2 regions of the Microbacterium sp. RG1 genome follow, and region 2 is predicted to be linked to the other one. Evidence: riboswitches for the same ligand, from Rfam matches in the RefSeq annotation. Region 2 holds a riboswitch; the other holds the start of a gene.
What was found. Region 2 has a riboswitch for thiamine pyrophosphate ahead of EHF32_RS16115 (ECF transporter S component). Riboswitches for the same ligand answer to the same signal wherever they lie in the genome.
Positions count from the first base shown of each region.

Region 1 (3,943 bases), 860 kb from region 2:
TCGGGCAGAGTGCACGAGCGGGAAAGGTACCAGCGTGTTCGTCGCCTGGAGAGAGCTGCGGTTCGCCCGTGGTCGATTTCTGCTGATCGGGGCGGTCGTCGCCCTGATCACGTTGCTCGTCGGCTTCCTCGCCGGGCTCACCGGAGGCCTGGCCGCTCAGAACGTCTCCGCCGTACTCGAGTTGCCGGGCGACAGGCTCGTGCTGCAAAAGCCCCACAACAGCGATCCCAGCTACGCGACCTCCTCTCTCGACGAGGAGACCGTCACGGCATGGCGCGAGGCCGGCGGCATCGAGTCGGTGACTCCGATCGGGATCGTTCAGTCACGGGCCTCAGTCGTCGGTGCCGCCGACCCGACGGGCGTCGCGCTCTTCGGGCTGCCCCAGAAGACGTCGGATGACGCCTCCAACCCCCTGTTCGAGATCGTTCCCGTTCGCGACGACGAGGTGGGGCTCTCTTCGGGAGCCGCCTCAGCACTCGGCGTCGCGGCGGGCGATGCCATCTCGATCACCGGCCAAGAGTTCACCGTCGCCGTCATCGGCGGCGACCTCTGGTACAGCCACACACCGGTCATCGCTCTGACCTCGGATGCGTGGAGCACAGCGAGCAGGCGCGTCGGCGGCGACGGCACCGCGACGGTGCTCGCCGTCACCGGAAACGCCGACTGGCAGGCGATCGGCGCCGAGACGGGTACCGTCGCCGAGACGCCCCTGGCGAGCCTCACGGCACTTGAGGCCTTCCGCTCGGAGATCGGTTCGCTCGGGTTGATGATCGCGATGCTGTTCGGGATCTCCGCACTCGTCGTGGGCGCGTTCTTCACGGTCTGGACAATGCAACGTGCTGGCGATATCGCCGTGCTCAAAGCCCTCGGCGCGACGACCGGCTCGCTCGTGAGGGATGCCCTCGGCCAAGCCTCGATCGTCCTCCTCTCCGGGATCGGTGTCGGTCTTGCCGCGGTCGTGGCCCTGGGCACGCTCGCGGGGCGCGCACTGCCCTTCGTGATCAGTCCGCTCACCACTCTCGCCCCAGCCGCCGTGATGGCGGTGCTGGGACTCGCAGGGGCCGCGTTCGCGCTGCGGTCCGTTACCAAAGCCGACCCTCTCACCGCCCTCGGGAGCAACCGATGATCGAACTGCAGAACATCACCCTCACTTTCCCCGACGGGGACAACCGCATCACCGCCGTGGACGACGTCACCCTTCACGGCGAGAACGGCTCTGTCACCGGCATCACCGGCCCCTCGGGGTCGGGCAAGTCGAGCATCCTCGCAGTCGCGGCGACTCTGATCCGCCCCGATCGCGGCGGCGTGCTCATCGGAGCCGGCGAGGCGGCCATCGACGCCGCTCAGCTCTCCAGGAAGGACGCCACGCAGCTGCGACGAGAGCGCATCGGCATCGTTTTCCAACAGTCCAACCTGCTTCCGGCGCTCACGGCTCGCGAGCAGTTGCAGGTCATGGCACGGCTCGGCGGCGCCGGTCGGAGCAGGCGAGCGAAGGTGGATGCCCGCGTCGACGAGCTCCTCGCAGCCGTCGGTCTCCTCGAGCACGCCGACAAACGCGCGCACCAGCTCTCGGGGGACAGCGGCAGCGCGTGGCGATCGCCCGCGGGCTCGTGCACGAGCCGGAAGTCCTGCTCGTCGATGAGCCGACCAGTGCGCTGGATCAGGAGCGCGGGGCGGAAATCATGCAGCTGATCGCGGACCTCACGCACGAACGCGACATCGCCACCCTCCTCGTCACCCATGACCTCGTACACCGCGAGGCGCTGGATGAGCTCGTGACCGTCGTCGACGGCCGGATCGAGGGTCGGAGGACGAGCCTCGCCGATGCGGTGTGATCGACGCGCTCGCCGCCCGAGTCGTCCGCTAACCTGAACCCACACATACGACACGGGGTGCCCTGCGGGGCTGAGATCACACCCGTCGAACCTGATCTCGTCAGTACGAGCGGAGGGATGTCGCACATGACGCGCGCGCCAGAGAACCTGATCGAATCCACCATCCGGACCTGGGATGCGGTGCGGGAGCACGGCCCGCTCGTGCAGTGCCTGACCAACGCGGTGGTCACGGGCTTCACCGCCAACGTCCTCCTCGCCCTCGGGGCGGCTCCGGCGATGGTCGACATCCCGCAGGAGGCGGGGCCGTTCGCCCGCATCGCCTCGGGCGTCCTGGTGAATCTCGGCACACCCGGCGCCGAGCAGCGGGAGGCGATGCGCGAGGCAGTGGCGGCCGCCCAGGATGCGGGTACTCCCTGGGTGCTCGACCCCGTGGCGATCGGTGTGCTGCCGGTGCGCACCGCGCTGGCCGCTGAGCTCGTCGCGACGGCGCCGAGCGTCGTACGCGGCAACGCGTCCGAGATCATCGCCCTCGACGGCTCGGGCATCGGAGGCCGCGGAGTCGACGCGACGGACGGCGTCGAGGATGCGGTCGCCGCAGCCCGGCGCATCGCCCAGACGACCGGCGCGATCATCGCCGTCTCCGGCGCGGTGGACGTGGTCACGGACGGCGCCCGCGAGGTGCGGCTCGGCAACGGCGACGCGTTGCTGACACGCGTGACCGGTGGCGGATGCGCTCTCGGCGCCGTCATGGCGGCGTTCGCGGGCGTCGAGGAGGATCGCTTCGCGGCGGTGATCGCCGCGGTCACCGTCTACAACGTGGCCGCCGAGCTCGCCGCGGAGCGTGCCACCGGCCCGGGTGGCTTCGCCGTCGCGTTCCTCGACGCGCTCGCCGGCCTCGACGCCGACACGCTTCGCATCCGCGCGGTGATCTCGTGAACGCGGACCTCTCGCTGTACCTCGTGACGGATGCGGGCATCGCCGCGGCGGCGGGCCACGACATCGTCGACGTGGTGCGCCAGGCGGCGGCGAACGGCGTCACGGCGGTGCAACTGCGCGAGAAGGACGCCTCCGCACGTCGCTTCCTCGACACGGTGACGAGGGTGTCGGTCGTGCTGCCCGACGGCGTCGCGCTGCTCGTCAACGACCGCGTGGACGTCTTCCTCGCCGCTCGCCACGCGGGCGCGCGCGTGTCGGGAGTGCATGTGGGACAGAGCGATCTTCCGCCGGACGCCGTGCGCGCACTGGTGGGCGATGACGCGATCGTCGGCCTCAGCGCCGCCACGCCGGAGCAGCTGGCTTCCGCATCCGACAGCGGTGTCGTGGACTACGTCGGCATCGGTGCGCTTCACGCGACCGCTACGAAGCGCGATGCGCCGCCACCGTTGGGCCACGAGTCGTTTGCGCGACTGGTCGCGGCGAGCGCGCTGCCCGCCGTGGCGATCGGCGGTGTCACCGCCACCGACCTGGGCCCGCTGCGGCGAGCGGGTGCGGCGGGCGCGGCCGTGGTGTCGGCGATCTGCGGTGCGAGCGACCCCGCAGAAGCGGTCCGTATGCTGCGCGCGGCATGGGATGCGGCATGAGTGCCGTGCGCGCCGTTGTGCGGGTGCTGAGCATCGCGGGAACCGACCCGACGGGAGGCGCGGGTATCCAGGCGGACCTCAAGAGCATCGCCGCGAACGGCGGTTACGGCATGGCCGTCGTCACCGCCCTCGTCGCGCAGAACACGCACGGCGTGCGTTCGGTGCACGTGCCGCCCATCGCGTTCCTCGCCGAGCAGCTCGACGCCGTCTCCGACGATGTGCGGATCGATGCGGTGAAGATCGGCATGCTCGCCACCGTCGAGGTGATCGAGACGGTCGCGGCCTGGCTCGGCCGCATCCGCCCGCCGGTCGTCGTACTGGACCCGGTGATGGTCGCGACGAGCGGCGATCGTCTGCTGGACGCGGATGCCGAGGACGCCCTCCGGCGGCTGCTGCCGCACGTCGACCTCGTGACCCCGAACATCCCCGAACTCGCGATCCTCGCGGGCGCACCCGAGGCCTCGGCGTGGACCGACGTGCTCGCGCAGGCGAGCGTCGTGGCTCGTGCGCACGGCGTGCGCGTGCTCG
Region 1 covers NZ_CP034121.1:556,596-560,538, forward strand. Annotated here, with positions in the region: gene EHF32_RS02570 (ABC transporter permease) at 35-1,126, shown strand; partial or broken gene EHF32_RS02575 (ABC transporter ATP-binding protein) at 1,123-1,835, shown strand; TPP riboswitch at 1,879-1,970, shown strand; gene thiM (hydroxyethylthiazole kinase) at 1,962-2,771, shown strand; gene thiE (thiamine phosphate synthase) at 2,768-3,415, shown strand; gene EHF32_RS02590 (bifunctional hydroxymethylpyrimidine kinase/phosphomethylpyrimidine kinase) at 3,412-3,943, shown strand, end outside.
Region 1: it holds a riboswitch for thiamine pyrophosphate, as region 2 does, so the genes downstream of both, thiM (hydroxyethylthiazole kinase) here and EHF32_RS16115 (ECF transporter S component) in region 2, are expected to answer to the same signal.

Region 2 (3,943 bases):
CGTACGAGGACGGCATCGTGCGGGTGATCGGTTCCCGCGGCACGCAGAAGTTCCTCAACGTCGAGCGCACCGGACGCGCCAGCGTCAACACCGTCGACGGCCGCCGCTGGCTCAGCTTCGAGGGTCCGGCGCGCGTCGTCGAGGATGCGGATGCGGTCGCCCACGCCGTCGAGCTCTACACACGCCGCTACCGCGAGCCCCGTCCGAACCCCGATCGCGTCGCGCTCGAGATCACCGTCGAGCGCGTGCTCGGATCCCCCGACTTCCGCGCCTGAGAGCGGGCTCCCGCGGGGCTCAGACCAGACCGAACAGCTCGAGCGGGTGCGTCAGCCGCCACCAGGGACTCGGGCCGTCCAGTTCGCCGTCGAGCACGACGTCCACCGTCGACGCGTTCTTGGGGCCGGTCGCGACGAGCGAGCCGACCACGTCGCCCCGCTCGCGCGCGTCGCCGAGATCGAACGAGGTCGCCAGCGACGCGGCAGAGCCGTTCCACAGCACCACGTCGGCGTCGGCCGCGGTCACGATCGGAACCGTCGCGCCCCACCTCGTCTCCACCCGTCCGACGGTCGTGCCGGCCGCGACCGAGGGCGTGAGCTGCAGTTCCTGCTCGACCTGGGCGAAGAGGGCGCGCGTCGCCGCATCCCGCGTCTCGACGTCGGGCTGGCCGAGCGTCGCGGCGTAGATGCGGACCGTGGTGTCGCCGATCGTGACGTCTTTGGCGGCGAGGAGATTGTAGGAGTCGAGCGTGCCGGTCTTGAGGCCGACGACGCCGGGATCCGCGAGCAGATTGTTCGTGTTCTCGACGAGACCCGCCCCGGGAAGCTCGACGGAGGGGGTGCGCACGATCTCGGCGATGACGGGGTCGGCGAGCGCGCGCTTGGCGACCTCCAGCAGAGCTGCAGGGGTGGCGGCGTTCTCGGCCTCGATGCCGGCGGGGCCGGCGATCGTGATGCCGGTCAGTCCGTGCGCTGCGAGCCAGTCGTTGGCCGCCCGCGCGTAGACCGCGTTGTTGGGCCAGATGGTGTCGGCGAGGCGGTCCGCATAGTTGTTCGCGGATCCCATGAGCATGCCCTGCAGCATCTGGTACTCCGTCAGCGTGCCGCCCACCGGAACGTCGAGCGCCGATTCGCCGTTGCGGCGGTACGACCAGTACTCGCGTTCGTCGGCAGCGCTGAACGCGAACTCCCGGCCCTGTTCGCCTGCTGCGAGAGGCATCTGGTCGAGCACCACCATCGCGGTCACGACCTTTGTGATGCTGGCGATCGAGCGGGCATCGGGGCTGGAGGCGATCGGGGAACCCACGCCGTCGACGACGACGGCCGCGCTGCCGGCACCCGGCCACGCTCCGACGGCCGCGGCCGACGGGGTGGCCTCGAGGGCCGACGCCTGCACGGTCGGGGCGACGGCGTACAGCGGCCACAGCAGTGTGGTGCCGCAATACGCCGCGACGACCGCGACGATCAGTGCGATCGGAACCAGGACCCCGGGACGCCACGGCGTCCGGCGGGGGGCGCGGGCGAGAAGGTCCGCGGCGACGGGGGTGAACGATGCTGCGCCCGCGGCTTCGAGTTGTGGAGTCGTCCCCGACGCCCGTGCGACCGCGGTCTCGTCGACCCAGTTCAGCGCCGTGGTCACGGGAGGCACGACGACCGGCACGGATGCCGCCGCATCCTGGGCCGGGGAGAAGGAGTGCTCCGTGGCGGCGTCCTCCGGCGTGCCGTTGAAGCTCGCGGCGGCGATCATCGCGGGAGTGGATGCGGCGTCGACCGGCGCGCGCGGCACCTCGATCTCGAGGTCGTGGGGCGGCAGAGGAGCCTCGTCGACGGACGGCTCGGCGTCTCCGCCGCGGCGCAGCGAACGCCGAGTGGGCGGGGTCGGGCCAGTCACGGTCACCCGCCTACGGTAGCGCGAGCAGCGGGTCTATACTCGGCACGTCAACCACGGGAGTCCGGTGAGCCGGGCTGAGAGGAAGCGGATCCACGCTTCGACCGTCGAACCTGATCCGGATCATGCCGGCGCAGGAAGGAGCATCAATGCATACGTCCACGTCCACATCCGCTCGTCCTTCCCTCACCTCCCGGTGGCGGTGGCGGGTCGTCGACATCGTCGTCGCCAGCGTGATCGGCGTCGCGGCCGGCGTCATCTTCTGGGTCTGGGGTCAGGCCTGGACGCCGCTGAGCACGGCGCTCGCGTTCTTGCCGGGGCTCGAGGGTCTGCTCGCCGGAGGATGGCTGTTCGCGGGTGTCCTCACCGGGCTCATCATCCGCAAGCCGGGCGCCGCGCTGTACGGCGAGATCGTCGCGGCGGTCGTCTCGATGGCACTCGGCACGCAGTGGGGCTTCACCACCTTCATCTGGGGAGTGGTGCAGGGGGTGGGAGCCGAACTCGGCTTCGCGCTGTTCGCCTACGCGAACTACCGTCTCTGGGTCGCTCTCGTTTCGGGTGCGCTCACGGGACTGGCCGTGGCGCTGCTCGACACCAACTTCTCCTCCATCGCCGCGTACGACGCGGGCCCCCGCGCGATCTACTTCGTCTCGGCGATCGTCTCGGGCATCCTCATCGCGGGGCTCGTCTCGTGGCTCATCGCCCGCGCGCTCGCTGCCACGGGAGCGCTCGACCGGTTCGCCTCCGGACGGCAGGCGCGCATCGTCGAAGCCGCCGACGCGGCGTGACTCCCGGCGCGCGGGTCATCGCCCGCGGGTGGGGGTGGCGGCACGCGGGCCGCAGACGCTGGGCCGTCGCCGACATCGATCTCACGATCGAGCCCGGCGAGCGGGTGCTGCTGCTGGGCGCGAGCGGCGCGGGCAAGTCGACGCTGCTGCGCGCCTTCGCCGGTGTGCTGGGCGGCGACGAGGACGGCGAGGCGACCGGGGAGCTGAGCGTCGACGGTGCGCACCCCGCATTCGTCCGCGGGGTCGCGGGCATGGTGCTGCAGGATCCCGACGCCCAGGTGATCCTCGCTCGCGTCGGCGACGATGTCGCGTTCGGATGCGAGAACCTCGGCGTGCCGGCCGACGAGATCTGGCCACGAGTCGGTGAAGCGCTGGATGCCGTGGGGCTGCCGGTGCCGCTCGACCACCCCACGTCCGCGCTGTCGGGCGGGCAGAAGCAGCGGCTCGCGCTGGCCGGTGCGCTGGCCATGCGCCCGAAGCTCCTGTTGCTCGACGAGCCGACGGCCAACCTCGATCCCGACGGCGCTCGTCAGGTGCGGGATGCGGTCGCCGCCGTCGCGACTCGCACCGGGGCGACGCTCGTCGTGGTCGAGCACCGCGTCGACCTGTGGGCCGATCTCGTCGAGCGCGTCGTCGTGCTCGCGCCCGACGGCGGGGTGCTGGCGGACGGCTCGCCCGCCGACGTCTTCGCCACGGCGGCCGATGCCCTGACGCAGGCGGGCGTGTGGGTGCCGGGAGTCCCCGTGCGGATCACGCCGCGCCCGCGCGCCGGAGAATCCCCCCCGCTCGTGGTCGGCGCCGGTCTCGCGGTCGGGCGCCGTCGGATCGGCCGCCGCGAGGCGCTCGCCGCCGCATCCGGGATCGACGTGCAGCTGAACGCGGGGCGGGCGCTTGCGATCACGGGAGCCAACGGCGCCGGCAAGTCCACGCTCGCGCTCACCCTCGCCGGGCTGCTGCCGCCGATCGCAGGCGAGGTGCGGGCGGCGGATGCGTTGGCCGCCGGCGTCGGATCCGATCCGTCTCGGTGGCGCGCAGCCCAGCTGCTCACGCGCATCGGCACCGTCTTCCAGGAGCCGGAGCACCAGCTGCTCACCGCTCGCGTGCGCGACGAGCTCGCCGTCGGTCCTCGTGCGCTGGGGCTCTCGGAGGCGGAGGTGGCCGCGCGCGTCGATCCGCTGCTCGAGCGCCTGCGTCTGGGGCGTCTCGCCGAGGTGAACCCCTTCACTCTCTCGGGCGGAGAGAAGCGCCGGTTGACCGTCGCCGCGGTCCTT
Region 2 covers NZ_CP034121.1:2,947,182-2,951,124, forward strand. Annotated here, with positions in the region: gene EHF32_RS14415 (TIGR03618 family F420-dependent PPOX class oxidoreductase) at 1-275, shown strand, start outside; gene EHF32_RS14420 (D-alanyl-D-alanine carboxypeptidase family protein) at 295-1,893, opposite strand; TPP riboswitch at 1,931-2,041, shown strand; gene EHF32_RS16115 (ECF transporter S component) at 2,034-2,672, shown strand; gene EHF32_RS14425 (ABC transporter ATP-binding protein) at 2,669-3,943, shown strand, end outside.